Regions from separate parts of the Paenibacillus sp. T2-29 genome, predicted to be linked through region 2. Evidence: riboswitches for the same ligand, from Rfam matches in the RefSeq annotation. Region 2 holds a riboswitch; each other region holds the start of a gene.
The links. A riboswitch is a leader RNA that binds a small molecule or an ion and turns the genes downstream of it on or off. The one in region 2 is predicted to bind cyclic di-AMP.

Region 1 (5,688 bases), on a different contig from region 2:
CACCGCTGTGAAGTTCGTCACCAAATGCTCAACAAAAAATAGAGCCAACGGAATGACGCCAAGAAGTGAATGCAGCTTTCTGGAATAAAATCCTCTCATCTAGGTCATGCTCCCTTCTCCCAATAATAGCGTTTTCAATAGTAATATAACATATAAAATGACAGTTCCCGACAGGGAATGTTCAACAAGGTGTCCCTTATAAGGAAAAACAAAAGTGTGAACATCTTGTGTCGCTTTCATGTTACTCCTTTTCGGCTTATAATGGAATTGCAATATACGTATTAATTATTATGTCTTTTTTGCATATAGAGAGGAAGTGGAAGATTTGTTTGAGGATTTGAACGCTTTTGCCGTCATTGTCGAGCAGTCCAGCTTGAATAAAGCCTCCAAACTGCTGAATTTGTCCCAACCCGCCCTGTCTCGCAAAATTGCCAAGCTGGAGGAAGAGCTGGGTGTCCATCTCTTTGATCGTCGGGGCAAACGGCTCGAAATTACATCGACTGGCCGATTTGTATATACTTTCGCGCTGGAGCAACGGCAACGTCAGCTTCGCTTCTTACAAAAGCTGTCACAGCACAAAAATGAAGCCCAGAGCATGCTTACTCTGGGCGCAAGTCTTACGACACTCCAAACGACGTTGCCTACCCTCGTCGAGGCTTTCATGAGCAAGCATCCTCAGACTGAGCTAAAGCTGCTCACCGGCAAAACGCATGAAATCGTCGCCTTTGTACGCGACAAAAAAGCAGACGCCGGCGTTGTCGGGTCTGCCATTCATGAAGCTGGATTACGCTGCATTCCGTTATTTGACGATCATTTGGAGCTAGTCGTCCCCATCGGGCATGAATTAACTGTCAAGACAGGAACGGCTTCAATGAAGGACCTGCAAGGATTGCCGATGATCATTTTCTCCAAAGGAACCTGGTACCGCAGCCTGACGGATGACTTGTTCCAGCGCAGCGGCATTATGCCGGATATCCGCATGGAAATCGACTCCTTCGAGGCGATTGTACGCCTGCTTCCAACCTGCAAGGCATCCGCTTTGCTGCCCAAATCCTACTTGCGCAGCGAACTGCTGCGAGATAATGGACTTACTGCATTGTACTTGCCTGATTTGAAGGAGACACGCCGAACGACCTCCCTCATATACTCAGAAACGGCCGATCTCGGCCCGACAGCACGACGCTGGATTAGCGAGACACGTGCATCGTTTGCAGGCTACCGTATGGTGTAGAGAATTTAACCCTCTTCATTGACATTAACGACCTCATCCTCAAAGCGGCCGATATTGTCATTGGAGCCGATAATGACCATAATATCGTCTGCTTTCAGCCGATCCATAGCTGTCGGCGCGATCAAGATACCATTCGCCGTATGAAGTGCCACGATGCTGCAACCAAAGCGGGTACGAGCATTTAATTCTGCTAACGTTTTGCCATTCAGACATGCAGGCACATTGAGTTCCACAATGCTGTATTCCTTGGACAGCTCCAAATAATCGAGCAGATTAGGCGTGACCAGCTGATGCGCTACCCGAATACCCATATCTCGTTCCGGATAAATGACTCGGTCCACCCCAAGCTTCTCTAACGCACGCCCATGCAGTACAGATATAGCTTTGGCTACGACTTTTCTCACACCCAGCTCCTTCAGCAAAATGGCGGTCAGGATGCTTACCTGAATATCATCACCAATTGCAACAATGCCGCAATCGAAATTACGGATGCCCAGTGACCGCAACGCATCCTCATCTGTAGCGTCCGCCACGACAGTATGTGTCAGGATCTCACTCATACTGTCTACAACATCCTCATTCCGATCAATGCCCAGCACCTCGCACCCCATATCCACCAATTGCAAAGCCAGGCTTGAGCCAAACCGTCCCAGGCCAATGACTACAAACTGCTGCGTTTTCATATCTACTCGAAAACTCCCTTACCCTATAATTATTTTACCTTCTGGATGACGATACAATTCCTTACCCTTTTTCGGTCCCAGTGCATAAGCTAGCGTGAGTGGACCCAGCCTGCCTGCAAACATCGTCAGAGTAATCACCAGCTTGCCTACAACTGACAAATCAGGTGTAAGCCCCATAGACAGCCCTACTGTACCAAATGCAGACACTGTCTCGAACAAGATCATTAGAAAATGATGATCTTCGGTTGCCGACAGAATCATCGTCACCCCAATCACGAACAGCAGCCCCAGCAAGGTAATGGTCAAAGCCTTATAAATTCGTGCCTGCGCAAGTCGGTACCTGAACAGCACAATATCTTCCCGTCCCCGCAGCATCGAAAACACCGCTCCAATGAGCAGGGCAAATGTAGTGGTCTTAATCCCGCCCCCAGTGGAGCCAGGCGAAGCTCCAATAAACATGAGTATGATGATAAAAAACTGCGTAGCCTGCCGCAAGCCTGCAATGTCCAGCGTGTTGGCACCTGCGGTACGTGGAGTAACGGACTGGAATAAAGAACCCAGCAGTTTACCACCCCAATCAAGCGAGCCAAGCGTCTTTGGATTCGTAAACTCAAATACAAAAATGACGAGCGTCCCGACGACAATCAGAGCAGCTGTCATGCTGAGTACCACCTTGGTATGCAAGGATAGTCTCTTACGCTTACGATAATCTGCCAGGTCTGACATCACTACAAAACCAATACCACCCGAAATAATGAGAAACATGGCTGTAAAATTAACAATCGGATCATATACATAACCTGTCAGGCTGCGAAATTCACCGAATAAATCAAAACCAGCATTATTAAACATGGAAATGGCATGCCAAATTCCAAAATAAATCGCCCTGCCGACAGGCATATCAAATGACCAGCGAATCGAAAAAATAGCTGCACATACGCCCTCAATCATCAGCGAGTACCATAGCACCTTGCGAATCAATCCAACAATTCCTTCGACAGAGGTCTGATTCATCGCTTCTTGCAAAATAAGGCGCTCCCGCAAGGAAATGCGACGTTTGAACACCAGCGCAATCAAGGTAGCCATGGTCATAAAGCCAAGACCACCGATCTGGATCAGCGCAACGATAACGATTTGACCAAAGGTTGTAAAAAAGAGCCCTGTATCCTTAACGACAAGTCCGGTTACACAGGTCGCGGACGCGGCAGTAAACAAAGCGTCTATAAACGCAAGTGGTTTTCCAGTTGTATTAGAGACGGGCAGCATTAACAATAAACTACCTATTAGAATGATAATGGCAAAGCCTGCAACGAATATCTGCGGTGGAGAAAGCCGAAGCCAGCGTGCATTGGGATTCATCTATTCATCACTTCTCTCCTAATCCTTAAAACTATAAAAACAGTGACTTAATACGGTGTAAGCCCGCTACGCGTTCCATTTATCTTCCGATCGTCGTTGCCCCTGATTTTTTTGATTTTCCAAACCTTAAGTAGCTATAATTAGCATTCCCTGAATACAGGAAGAATGCATGTCAAACACTACTCGGCTCCCTGTGCTATTGGCGAGCAGCAGCGAAGGGGGCAGAATTGTTCTGAAGAAGCGAAGCGTTTGCCTTTATCTCCGGATTTTAACCATTAAAGGGTTTATACAATCAAAAAAAATCCGGGGGTAACAGCAATCGAAGGAATAATCTGAACCCGCAGCGGTCTAACCAATCCAAACACTTTTATACACACAAAAAAAGACACCGGAAAACCGAGTGCCTGACTTGGTTCCTGTCCACAGCCTACGAGGTTAGCTGACGGATTCGGACAGCACAGTATGCCCTATTTACACTTCCGGTCCATCAGGATCGGCTGTAAAATTCACCCCAGTAACATGGTTCCCCCGTTTTCTCATAGAAATTCGGCTTAAATGTATATCATTACCCATATATTTCATAGGCATTGCCTCAAGATTATAATCCTTCTCTATCCAGATCACAAAACCGATTTCGCCGAAAAAACGTGAAATTGGCTTTAATTCGCGAATAGACATCGGTTAATCACAGCTTATCTAATTTTATTAAAACTTTAAAGTGCTTTCACTCTGTTTTCATGAATATCGCTGGTCTGTTGGCGGGAACCTGTGCAGTATGATATCTTTAATGGATGTTCTTATTTACAGATTAAGGAGGAAACTCATGAATCCTATCGGGAAACCGGTCGTGCTCACGGCCAACTTCAAAAAATTAGGCTTGCTGGGCGGGGTTGGCCTGATTTGCTTTTTTATCTTTCAATTGCTTATTCCCTCAATTAGCAATCCAAGTCCGGAATCATTGATGAATGCAAAGGTCATCAGCAAACAAGAAGCGGTCATACACGCCCTGGACTTTGCCCGTTCCGAGCTGGGCTATACGGAATCACAGCCAGAGAAGCCCGTCGTAACCTATCAGGCTGAAACAGATTTGTACGGTTATTTATCCAGAGAAAAATTGGTTCAAGAGTACGATCGTACATGGAAAAAAAATTATCCTTATGAAACCTTTCGGGTTGATTTGCCTGACTCCTCAGCGAAGGGCAAGCTGCAAATCCATGTGGATTTATCCACTGGGAAGGTCGTTAGCTTTAAACGGATCACCTCCAGCACCAATTACACACAGGCTGATGTTTCTACAGATGAACAAGCACGAAGCAGACTTGTACGTGTAGCTGAGGGTGACATGACGCTCGAAGCCAAGGAACAGGCTGCAGCAATATGGATCAAACGCTTTGGCTTTAAGCCATCTGAATTGAAGCTCGCGACCACTGAGGGGGAAGGTGGATTAAAATATACCGTGGACGGAAAGAAAATCGGCGCCTCGGTACTTACGCTGGCTTTTACTTTTGAAGACGGGGATGTTCGCTCGTTTACCCAAAGCTTTTCGGCCCCTTCGTCCTATACCGACTATGTTAAAAAGCAAACATACTGGGCGAATTGGATGACTTATGCGGGTTATGCCCTATTTAGCTTTGTCCTAGGCGTACTTGCCATTGTGTATGCGTCACTCACCCGACGACATACTTCATTTGTGCGCGGTATTATTCTGTCCATTGTATACTTTATTGCTAGTATAGCTGGGACAATGAACATGCTACCTTTATTGCAAGCTGAAGCAGGCAGTAAGGGCATGCTTATATTTCTTATGGTATTCCAGGTTGGTGTTACCTTCTTCATGGCTGTAGCTATCTATTTCTCCTTGGTAGGCGGTGACGGGCTTATGCGTCAGGTTGGACTAAATGCATGGCCACGTGCTAAAGAGCCGGGCTACGGATTGTATGTGCTTCGCAGTATGTATGTCGGTTACTTGTGGGCCTTCATTTTACTGGGCGTACAATCCATTTTGTTCTTTGTATTGGAGCGCACATTTAATACGTTCTCCACTACAGACGCCACGCAGTCCCCTTACAATATGGCTTATCCATGGCTATTGCCGATTATGGCTTGGATGGCAGGTATTGGAGAAGAAACTGTTTACCGTCTATTTGGTATTCCGATGGTAAAAAAAATAGTCAAGAATACGTTTGTTGCTTGTCTGATCACTACGCTTATTTGGGCACTGGGACATACGCTTTATCCGATCTATCCGGTGATTTCCAGACCTATTGAGCTGACTTTTCTTGGTTTGCTGTTTAGTTTCGTGTTCTTGCGTTACGGCTTTATCGCTGCTATGTTCAGCCACGTTATTTTTGATAGCATATTAATGGGGCTTAGTGTGATAAGTCTGGGAGACACCGTGAATGTGAGCGCCGGCCT
Region 2 (5,688 bases):
GCCGGGATCTCCATCCAGATGAAGAACCTTTCCTGGCATTTCAAAATACGTCGACTCCACCGGATCACTCCACTCCCCAATCAGAGCCGCCTGGCTACGGGCAGCTTGCTGCTGGCGTGCCCGTTGCAAAAGATTAAGAGACTCCCCGGCCTTAATGTGGGCCTGTTGAGTCTTACCGCTAATCTGGTCTGCAGGCACTCTGACCAGATCGTTCACCGGGGAATCGGCCAGCAGCCGAAATTCCGTCCCCTTAATGATCGCTTTATCCCGCTGGATGTCTTCAACGCGAAACGTGACATCACCGCCGTACGATTTCCGAACGACCAAGTCTCCTAAACTCATCACACTGTATCACCCCTCCTATATCGTATGGGTGAATGCACAGTTTGGTTCCAACTTAGGATATACCGGCCTCCAACAGCACGGCGCTCAGACGCGCAAATTCCTCGATACTCAGCGTTTCCCCTCGACGGGAGGGCTCAATATCAGCTTGTTGCAACAACGGCTCCAGCGTGTCCCTGTTCTCTTTGGTGAAGAAGCGGCTTTTTAGGTTATTTGAAATGGTTTTACGGCGTTGGGCAAAAGCGGCATGAACCACTTCAAAAAAGTGCTTCTCGTCCACCACTTCCACTGGAGGAACTTCTCGTACACGCAGCCGAATAACTGCCGAATCAACATTCGGCTGAGGAATAAATACTGTATTCGGCACCGTACAGACTAACTCAGGCTCACTGTAATATTGCACGGCTATGCTTAAGCTGCCGTAATCCTTTGTACCAGGAGACGCTGCCATGCGCTCAGCCACCTCCTTTTGAATCATAACGACGATATTCTCCAAAGGAAGCTTGTCCTCCAGTAGACGCATTAGAATCGGTGTGGTGACGTAATACGGCAGATTAGCGACGACACTCACTTTGCTCACGTCTGCAAAATCGACTGCAAACACTTCACGCAAATCCAGCTTTAACACGTCTCCATGGCGAACCTTTACATGCTCGTAAGGGGCCAGCACTTCTTCAAGAATGGGCAACAGCCGCTGGTCAATCTCAACAGCGGTAACTGCCTTAGCGGATTGCGCCAACTTCTCGGTCAAAGCTCCAATGCCCGGACCGATCTCAAGCGCGCCCTTTGTATCATCCAATCCGGCAGCATTTACGATCTTGCTCAGAATATTTTGATCAATCAGAAAGTTTTGTCCCAGACTCTTTTTGAACGAAAAACCGTGCCTTTGAATAATTTCCTTCGTACGCCGCGGTGTTGCTATATCTTGAATCCCTGTCATACGGATATCACAATCCTTCACTTTCGATTTGTGCCAGCGCACTGGCAAATTCCTCACGACTGATCTGAAATACAGAGAGCCGCTTATGTAGCTGCTTTCCGTTACAATAGCCAATACCCAGTACATTCCCCAAGGCCATACGGCGTGCAGCAGCATTGGGGTGGGTAATAAGTCCAGCGTCAATCAGGTCCGCCATTTCAATCAGCGGTTCGGCGTCTTCCACTGTCGTATGTACCCGCGCGAGAGCGTGTCTGATGGCTTCCGGGGAGGCATTCTCCACGCCAATATCCCCTTTGCGTGTCGCCTCTGCCTCAGGTATAAAAGCCTGCTTGCAGCCGGGGACCTTGGAGGCGATGATTTTACGGATACGCTCCCCTGCATGATCGGGATCAGTTAAAATAATGACCCCCCGCCGTTCCTGCGCCAATGCAATTTTCCGCAGCGTCATTTTATTAATGGCTGAACCGCCAGTTTCTATCGTATCTGCTTCGACAGCACGGCGAATGGCTACCGTATCATCCCTGCCTTCCACCACGATCACTTCCTTGATCATCTTCGTTTCCCTCCACTGCTACACAGCAACATATATTATCTTTCCCTGATTTTGAAAACAAAATAAGAAGAGGATATCCTCTTCTTAGCATGGCATAACTATGTTGTTAATACTATCGTATTGTCCTCAACATACACAACCTGTTTTAGTTGATTTCCGGCTTTACAGGTCCGATAACATATACGGTTTTACCGTGCTTACGACCAAATTGGTTAGCCCGGCTTAAACTCTCATAATACACATCGATTTTGTGGCCTTTAATCGCGCCACCGGTATCCTCCGCACGGCGGAAGCCTACCCCTTCAATATACACCCACCAGCCGATGGGAATTACATTCGGATCGACAGCGATGGTGCGTCCTTCCGTGACACGCGTGCCGGAGGCGGTACGTGTACCAATACCTGGCTCCTGGGCAGAGTACGCCGTCATGGAGACATTTTGTAAAACTTTTTTATAATTAAAATTAATACCTGCTTTACGGACAGCACTGCCCGAACTAACCTTTGTAGCCTTAACCGCATCTTTAGGGCCGATGGAAGCAGCTAGAACGACCGGTTTTTTCTTCGTCCCTACCGCAATTACCTTATCCACACGATTTTGTGCGACTTCCTTGTTGACCAGCTGTTTGGACACCAATTTTCCATCATGGTATACCTTTTGAACATGCTGGACTACCACACCCGATTTGCCACTTTGAATGACTCGATTATCGCCTTTATAGAGACTTGGATCTGCCGTTTTGATGACCTCATAAGGCACTTGTTTTTTCTGTTCGACCTGCTGTTTCTTTACACGGACGATTTTTATGTCCATGTTAGCTGAAACAGAGGCATCCAACGCAGGGTAAACTTTATCCGTTGATGATAATTTATAGCCCGAAGTGCGAATGGCACCCTCTACTGTATTTTCTGTTGTGTACAGCTTTTTCGTCTCATTGCCTGAGGATACTTTAACCTGATTGGCACGTTTAATGACTACGCGATCCCCATCCTGTACTGCCCCGTTTAGCGGCATGGAAATTGTATCATGCGGCTGAAGTGAAATAGAATGCTCATTGAGCAAATCTTGGAGCTTGGATTCCCGGGTTTCTACCGCAGATGCCTTACCATCGATGACAAAAAAGACTTGTTTTTTAGATTGCGTGTACATCAGAATTGAAATCATAATCGTTAGTGTGATTAGAAAAATAGCAACCAAAGCAGCCTGGCGCACATTCTCTTGCTTCCAACGTAATACGTAAGACATGCTGGATGAGCGTGACTCATGGGTCTCCTCTTTTCGGAAAATGCCCATTTCCTCCGTCCTCCTTACATAGCCCGCCGTCTGGAGTAAGACATAGTTGATCGTTGACGTGACTATAACAGATTTTCTACAAGACAAGCCCGTACTGCGACTGTCCTGCACCATGTACCCGTCTTCGCGGCATGCTGTCCTCCCCTGTTTAACCACAGTATGATGACAGATTTTCTTTTATTCACAACAAAAAAAGCCAAAGAAAGAGACTAGAGAGCTCTTTCGTGGCTTCCGACATGTGTGAATATGCGGGAAAACTCATGCACGAGATGGCTTCTCTCTTGTTACGCTTACGGGGTTAGCTGTCGGGTTCGGACGTAGAGAGTCGCCCTAGCTTAGGTCAACCGCTCATGGCGGTCGCCTTCACATTCACCCCGAAGACCCAGAAAGAAATCGAAATACGGCTTCTCTACCTGTTCAATCCCATCCAGGAAATGAATTTCGGTCGAGCCGGCTACTGAAGAGATAATATCTCTTGCACATACGCCGGACGTACTGTAAGCCATATCGGTTCCCCCGTTCCCTGTAAAAGGGACTCAGCGAGACTGGTTCATGAAATGATTTGTTGATGTTTACACTCAACAACAATTCACTGAAAAGATGATATCCTGTTTCCATGCATGTTGTAAAGCAGGTTTCAAGTACATTTTTCAAAATATTCGGTTAAAAAATTGTAATATTCTTGAGTTTCCTGCAACAAAATCATAATTAGCTCCGTCTATCTCTTTATTTTGATTGATTTCTTCGCTTTTTCACTGAATGTCAAATCGTTCCAAGGCATTTTGGGTCGTAATGGATACCAATTCCTCCACCGTAATTCCCTTAATTTGGGCAGCTGCCTCTGCCACCAATCTCACATGTGCCGACTCATTTCGCTTCCCACGAAACGGATGAGGCGTCAAGTAAGGCGCGTCCGTTTCAATAAGCAGACGGTCCAACGGTACCTGGGCCAGCACCTCTTTTGGCTGCTTGGCATTTTTGAACGTTATGGGCCCGCCGAAGGAAAGGTGGAAACCCATATCCAGCACCATTTTAGCTGTCTCCCAACTCCCAGAAAAGGAGTGCATGACTCCGCCAATCTCGCCCGCCTTTTCCTCACGTAAAATCCTCACAATATCTTCATGTGCATCCCGGTTATGGATAACAATTGGCATGTTGAGCTCACGTGCCAGGCCAATTTGATTTCGAAGTACCCGCTGCTGCACATCCTTTGGTGATGTATCCCAATAATAATCCAGACCGATCTCTCCGATCGCTACAACCTTTTTATGACTGCATAACGATGCAATCCATTCTAAATCACCCTCCTGCATTGTAATGGCATCCTGCGGATGCCATCCAACGGCTGCATAAATAAAATCATACGTCTCAGCCAGCTTCATGGTGGATGGAATGGTCTCACGATTAAATCCGATATTGATCATCCGTGTTACTCCTGATTCGACAGCACGTGCTATAACTTCTTCACGGTCTTCGTCAAATTGTGGCGCATCTAGGTGAGTATGAGTGTCGAATAAATCCAAGGTTTTCATCTCCTTTTCTTACTTACATTTCTATATATTTGTCTATTGTTTGACAAAATAATTCCTTATTTCGGCAGGAAGCCTTTCTTTTACCCCGTTCAATTTATTCTGGGGAAAATACATGTGATATTTTCCTCGGTGAATGCCACTTATTGAGCGTACAATTTCTGAAACTTCGGATATTTCCCGCACCTCGCCCTGACGTCCAAGCAGTAAAATCTGGTTGTCCGTTGAACCGCCCTGCCGAAACACATCATAAGGAAGATCTGTCGGAAAATCAATTTCAAGATCATATTCAGGATGCAAGCCAGCCTTTTCCAAAGCCTCTCGAATATGGTCAACGGTATCTGTATCCATATTTTCAATCTCTACATATTTATACAATCTACGATCCATAAAACGGCTGCTCAAATCACTTAAAATTTCGTCCTTTTCTCGTTTCCATTGGCTAAATACCGTCTGAATCAAAGACTCATCCAGCATCAAATACTGCTCCACTGTTAGCTCTCCTTTTAATAGATCGGGCAGCGGATCCAACAGAAAACCAAACTCATATCCGTTTTTGAACAATTCCTTAGCTCTCTTGAAAATTTTACGTAACAGGATTTCTGAGCTGCGTGTTACAGGATGGAAATAAATTTGCCAGTACATCTGGTAGCGTGACATTAGATAATCCTCTACTGCATGCATACCCGACTCTTTTACGACAATTCTCCCATTGTGAGGGCGCAGCAAACGTAAAATACGATCCAAATCAATTGTTCCGTAGTTAACACCTGTTGAATGAGCATCCCGCAACAAATAATCCATACGGTCAGCATCCAGCGGGCTTGTTACCAAGTTGACAACAATCGGCTTATCATACGTTTTGGCTATAACCGCCGCGACCTTGTGGGGCAGCATCTCATCAACTTGCCGTAGCACAGCGTTGATCTTCGTGTCCCCCAGTACAATGCGGCATGTCCAATCCTCATGGTTCATATGAAAGGCTTCTTCAATTGAATGAGAAAATGGACCATGCCCCACATCGTGCAAC
Region 3 (5,688 bases), on a different contig from region 2:
AACCCTCCACAGCCCGCTTCGGAAATTCTCAGCAAACGGGTGGTGGAGTATCACATTGATGTATCTCTGGAAAAAGGATGGGTTTTGCGAGGCACTGAGACACTGACCTGGAGACATCCGGGCAAGAAAACTGTGAATGATCTGTATCTTCATCTATACCCGAATGCCTTCTCTTCTATGGAAACCACCTTTATGAAAGAATCCGGGGGAAAGCTGCGCGGAGACACCATGCCCAAGGACGGCTTTGGCTCCATGACGCTGACCGAACTAAAAACAGAAGATGGTTTATCTCTCATGCACCGTACTCAATATGTACAACCAGATGACGGTAACGCAAGTGACCGTTCGCTCATGAAGGTACGTCTGCCCAAGCCAGTACGAGGTGGCGAAGAAATCACACTATATATGAAGTTTGAAGTCAAACTGCCTGGCATTTTTGCTCGTATGGGTGCGACAGATGATTTTGTAATGGCTGGACAGTGGTTTCCAAAGCTCAGCGTCTATGAGACTGCAGGACAACGTGGACGCGCCGACGAGGGCTGGAACCTCCATCAGTATCATGGCAACTCCGAGTTCTATGCCGATTTTGGAATTTACAGCATACGAATTCGGGTGCCTGAAACACACATCGTAGCAGCGACCGGATTTCCCACCCGTGGTGCAGTACGACAGAACGGCCAGAAAATATATCAATTTTATGCCGATGATGTACACGATTTTGCCTGGTCCGCTTCACCCAACTTTGTAGCCGTAGAAGAACCCTTTTCTTCTACTGAAGTTCCTGGTGTCAAAATCAAGCTCTATCTAGACCCGTCCCATAAGGAACTCAAAGGACGTTATATGAGCGCAGCCAAGGCCGCCCTTTCGTACTACAGCAAATGGTACGGGCCTTATCCATATTCCACTCTATCTATCGTCGTTCCACCCAAAACAGGCAGTGGAGCCGGCGGCATGGAATATCCGACACTCATCACGGCCGCAGCTGCGGACCAACTGAATCCCGGCTATAATCTGGAACGGACGCTGGTTCATGAGATTGGGCATCAATATTTCTACGGAATGGTAGCCAATAATGAATTTGAGGAGCCCTGGCTGGATGAAGGCTTCACCTCCTATGCAGAAGAACGGCTCATGGAGCAAGAATATGGGCTTATCCCCAACTTGCCATTACAATCCGGACAGGTAGCTTCTCCACAGCCCCTAAACCGCGAATCCTGGAAGTACGGATCGTCGGCTGAGTATGCACAAAATGCCTACTCACGAGGCAAGCTGGTACTACGAGGTATTGAACGTCAGGTGGGTACGAAAAAAATGGACCGGATTATGCGAACCTATGTCCAGACCTACCGATTCAAGCATCCGACCTCACAGGATTTTCAGCGTGTCGTGGAAAGGGTGACTGGACGCTCATGGAGCCACTATTTTGAACAATATGTATATGACGGCCAGATGGCGGACTTTTCTGTCGATCGCATCACGAACCGCAAGTTGGAGAATGGATATGAAGCAATCGTGACGCTTAGCAAAAAAGGAGCGGATTATCCCAAGATCCCTGTTCAATTTACCTTCAAGGATGGCACCACAATATTTAAGGCATGGGACGGTACGGGCAAAAGTACATCTTTCCGACTCAAAAGCACCTCTCCCGTGTCCTATGTGACCGTTGATCCTCTATACACTATTGCACTGGAGAACAAGCATATTAATAATAGCCTGAAGGCTGAATTGGACGAAAAGCAACAAACCCGTTGGAGTGTGAGTGTAACCAAGCTGTTGGAGACACTGCTTGGAAGTCTGTCATGGTGAGGTGTCTATAGATGCGGACTGTTTTAAAAGAAGGCTGGGCGCTAGTGCGCATACGCTTTTATATCGTTATCATTTTATTTTTGTATCGTCTGCTGTGGGGAGTATTTCTCTATCGGCTGGTACAGTCGGCCGTTGTCCCGCTGCTGCTGCGTTATCCTGATCAGAGCCAAAACGAGCTGGGAAAGACCTTGTTTTGGATGGAGGGGCAGATCGCCTTGATGGACAGCCAGGAAGTACATGTGTATTTATGGATACTATTAGGGGCGACCGTATTGCGCGTCCTAATCACTCCCTTCATTAGAGCTGGCATATATCAAAGCCTGTATACCGATGCGTCTGAACCGCAAAGCCTGTCCTTCTTCAAGGGGATGAAACGTCACGGTATGTCATCTCTGTTGTATTACATCATCGAGTTGGGTTTGCTGCTGCTTCCCGCCTTCTGGGTGGTACCGAGACTCTATCCTATTGTAGCAGGAACGCTGCAATCTTCCTCTTACCTGTTGCATTTGTTGCCCTATGCCATTGGGTGGGTGGCTTACGGTTGGTTCATTCGGCAGTGCATCCTGTATATGCAACTGGGCACGGTCAGTGGTCACGCCATACTATCGTCCCTGCTCGCCTTCTTTCGCCAGCTTCTTCCGGCTGTAAGCGTATCTCTCTTGCTTGGTGCTTGTGTGCTGCTGGTCTTCGGTCTATTTGGCACCGTAGCGATGATTTGGACTGGTATGTTGGCGCTAATTCTCCAGCAATCGTATCATTTTGTTACCAGTCTGGTCAGGCTGTGGCATATCAGTTCGCAGTATCGTCTATGGCACATCGATATCTCCAGCAGAGGCTAATCCCTCTCTTTATGCTTTCTCCTGCATTTTTAGCTGTCGAAAAAACTTTTTTCTTTCCCGTGCAAACGGCACATAACTGAATACTGTTAACAGAATCTGTTCCTAGGGCGTTAGGAACAGATTTTTTTTGTAACTTTTTGCGATGAAACATTTGCCAAAGCCTGCTGTCTTTGTTACAATAATCGCAGTGAACTGATAGTAACAACTTTGTAATCTTTATTGTAACCTTTATCTTAAAAACATCGTTGTCGTGAATACTGCTCTCCAAGGTGCACATCTTAAGTTAAGCCTAATTCCTGGCACCTAGGAAGCGGGGGAACCAGTTTGGGTGAATTGATCTCGCAACAGAGTGGTCATAGGGGAACCTTCTACCGAATCCTTAAGCTAACCTCGCAGGCATTGGAAGGGGTATATTTTTTTTGAAGAAGAAGCTAACGATCGCAGCCATGGGTCTCGCCATTGCCTTTACATCTTTTACATTCGGTGGCAGCAGTGCATTTGCAGACTCTAAGATGGACCAGGTCATCCAAGATGCCAAAGGAACGAACTATAGAAGCGGAGGTACTACACTCGAGGGATTCGATTGCTCCGGCTTCACAATGTATGTATTCAACAAACTGGGAATTAAACTGCCGCATCAATCTGGATCACAATTCAAAATGGGAGCTTCTGTATCCCGCGATGAAATGAGACCAGGCGACCTGGTGTTCTTCAACACCACAGGAAGAGGCGTTTCCCATGTAGGTATCTTCGTAGGTGAAGGGAAATTCGCCCACTCCTCGACTTCACGTGGTGTAGTAGTTAGCTCACTGAACGAAAATTATTACGCTAACCGTTATGTCGGTGCAAAAAGAATTATGAGCACAGACGCTTACCATTCTGTAGCTTCAGATATTCCTGATGACGACAACGTAGAATAACTACCGCACAGCAAGCTAACCCTAGCCGCAATTTGATTCTGGCCGGAATCGAATTGCGGTTTTTTATGTCCACTACATCAGTAATTATTATCATTACTGACGAACTGACACCTCAAAAGGTTTCAGTTTTAGCGAACACCGTCGGTTTTACCGCCACCGCTGGGGGAGCATATGAGCAGTAAATCCTTCTTATTGAATGTATACCCGACTTAGGTACGAAATAAACACGCTTGCCATTCTCCTACAACTTGTCTACAATCTGTGGTTAATGATTGAAGTACCTGCATAAGGAGGAATGGAAAAGTGCCGGCCTCAATATCCAACTACCGGATTGTACCGATGGACGAGCATCAAGCGGCTGAAATCTGTGAGTGGCGCTATGATCCTCCCTACAACATATACGGCTGGCTTCCCTGGGAACAAATGAAGGCACTTGAAGTCGAATTTGGAAGTCCCACGCTTCGCCAAGAGCAATATGTTGCCGTTCTGGACGAAGAGAATGAGCTGACGGGATTTGCTCAATATTTTCCTATGGTCGGTGTGACCCGGCTGGGTCTTGGAATGCATCCCGAAAGATGCGGACATGGCACAGGCTCCGATTTTGTCCGGGCCATTGCGGAGGAAGCCAGACGACGTCATCCACAGAATGAAATTGACCTAGAGGTTCTCACCTGGAATCAGCGGGCTATACGAGCCTACAAGACAGCTGGATTTGAGCTGACGGATACCTATGAACGTCAGACTCCAGATGGCAGAAAACCGTTCTATTGTATGGTATATCGTCCTGAACAACAGAACCGGGTTCTATAAATAAGAGCGCCTTCGCTATACAACCGCGATGTTGTATAGCGAAGGCGCTCTTAATATATACAACAGATCATTATAAAATCAATGACTGCTGCGCATTTTTTCAAAAGCTTCATTATATTGTTGGGCTTCCTTAATATCTACGGCCATAATACCGCCATCGTCCCAAGAGGTCAAACGCAGAGTCACGGTCTTGTAATCAATCGTAATAAATGGATGGTGATTGAATGCCTCAGATATAGCGGCAACTTCATCCACGAATGCAATTCCCTTCATAAAACTGGAAAAATTATATTTCCGAACGATCCAACGTCCTTCCTCCAGTTCCCAGCCCTCCAGTTTCTCCAGATGTGCTTCAATCTCTTCTTGTGTAAAAGGCATGTTACGAACTCCTCCCCGTTTATACGGAAGCCTTTTAGCCGCTTACATGCGGCCAAAACTACGATATATTGGTGTACATATTACCACGGCCCCGTTGATAAATCCATAAGACGGCCTTCAAATCAAAGGGACCGACGTCAGCTCCTCATCTCCGATGAGTACATAGATCCGGTGCTGCTCCGGCTCATAAATCACAACGCCGCTGCCTACAGTGATTATGGGCTCCGTACCCAGTGCATAAAATAGGTCTTCTGCCAAAGCTTCATTGACTTCCTGACGCCCCATCGGGTTCAGCCTGTCCCAATCTTCTGCTTCCATTTCAAAAAATTCATAGCTATCTGGGATGCGTCCCACAGCCTCTGTCAAATCGTTCAAAATTTGTTCATACTCGCGCCCATGCTTTACTCCCATGCTATTTCCTCCAATGGTTCAGCGATTCAATACATAATCACTTTATTATACCGGAAATTGGCCCTTAACAAAAAAGAGAGTTTTGTCGATAAATACTATAATCCGTCTCATAATGACGCGCTTGGGGCAAGGACGACCCATGCGGCATGAAAGGATTCAAAATCTATTCTCATGGATGAGGTGTATCATGCAAATTACAACCATTATTGGACTTGTGCTCGGGCTTTTGTCACTGGTCGTCGGGATGATCCTGAAGGGCGCGCCAGTCGTCAATCTGGTCAATAATCCCGCTGCTTACATGATTATTTTCGTCGGAACAGCAGCAAGTATATTCATGGCGTTTCCGATGGATGACATGAAACGAGTGCCAAAGCTGTTTAAAATTATTTTCACCCAGCAGAAATTGCTGGATCGCAAGGAGCTTATCGGTACATTTACCGAATGGGCATCCATTACCCGTCGTGAAGGTCTGCTCGCGCTGGAATCCAAGGTCGAAGAGATCGACGATCCCTTTATGCGCGGCG

Region 1: another riboswitch for cyclic di-AMP. It lies ahead of ACU1JV_RS17780 (TrkH family potassium uptake protein); the one in region 2 lies ahead of ACU1JV_RS27480 (G5 domain-containing protein).
Region 3: another riboswitch for cyclic di-AMP. It lies ahead of ACU1JV_RS27775 (C40 family peptidase); the one in region 2 lies ahead of ACU1JV_RS27480 (G5 domain-containing protein).

What each region holds. Positions count from the first base shown of each region.
Region 1 is NZ_JBREVE010000006.1:129,487-135,174, reverse strand. Features, by position in the region: gene ACU1JV_RS17795 (succinate dehydrogenase cytochrome b558 subunit) at 1-99, opposite strand, end outside; gene ACU1JV_RS17790 (LysR family transcriptional regulator) at 326-1,231, shown strand; gene ACU1JV_RS17785 (potassium channel family protein) at 1,237-1,914, opposite strand; gene ACU1JV_RS17780 (TrkH family potassium uptake protein) at 1,933-3,273, opposite strand; cyclic di-AMP (ydaO/yuaA leader) riboswitch at 3,683-3,835, opposite strand; gene ACU1JV_RS17775 (CPBP family intramembrane glutamic endopeptidase) at 4,097-5,688, shown strand, end outside.
Region 2 is NZ_JBREVE010000018.1:79,465-85,152, forward strand. Features, by position in the region: gene yabG (sporulation peptidase YabG) at 1-342, opposite strand, end outside; gene rsmA (16S rRNA (adenine(1518)-N(6)/adenine(1519)-N(6))-dimethyltransferase RsmA) at 398-1,282, opposite strand; gene rnmV (ribonuclease M5) at 1,290-1,835, opposite strand; gene ACU1JV_RS27480 (G5 domain-containing protein) at 1,981-3,129, opposite strand; cyclic di-AMP (ydaO/yuaA leader) riboswitch at 3,401-3,681, opposite strand; gene ACU1JV_RS27485 (TatD family hydrolase) at 3,882-4,652, opposite strand; gene ACU1JV_RS27490 (HD domain-containing protein) at 4,695-5,688, opposite strand, start outside.
Region 3 is NZ_JBREVE010000019.1:41,616-47,303, forward strand. Features, by position in the region: gene ACU1JV_RS27765 (M1 family metallopeptidase) at 1-1,806, shown strand, start outside; gene ACU1JV_RS27770 (hypothetical protein) at 1,818-2,645, shown strand; cyclic di-AMP (ydaO/yuaA leader) riboswitch at 2,922-3,059, shown strand; gene ACU1JV_RS27775 (C40 family peptidase) at 3,065-3,565, shown strand; gene ACU1JV_RS27780 (GNAT family N-acetyltransferase) at 3,869-4,375, shown strand; gene ACU1JV_RS27785 (4a-hydroxytetrahydrobiopterin dehydratase) at 4,454-4,753, opposite strand; gene ACU1JV_RS27790 (hypothetical protein) at 4,871-5,164, opposite strand; gene motA (flagellar motor stator protein MotA) at 5,352-5,688, shown strand, end outside.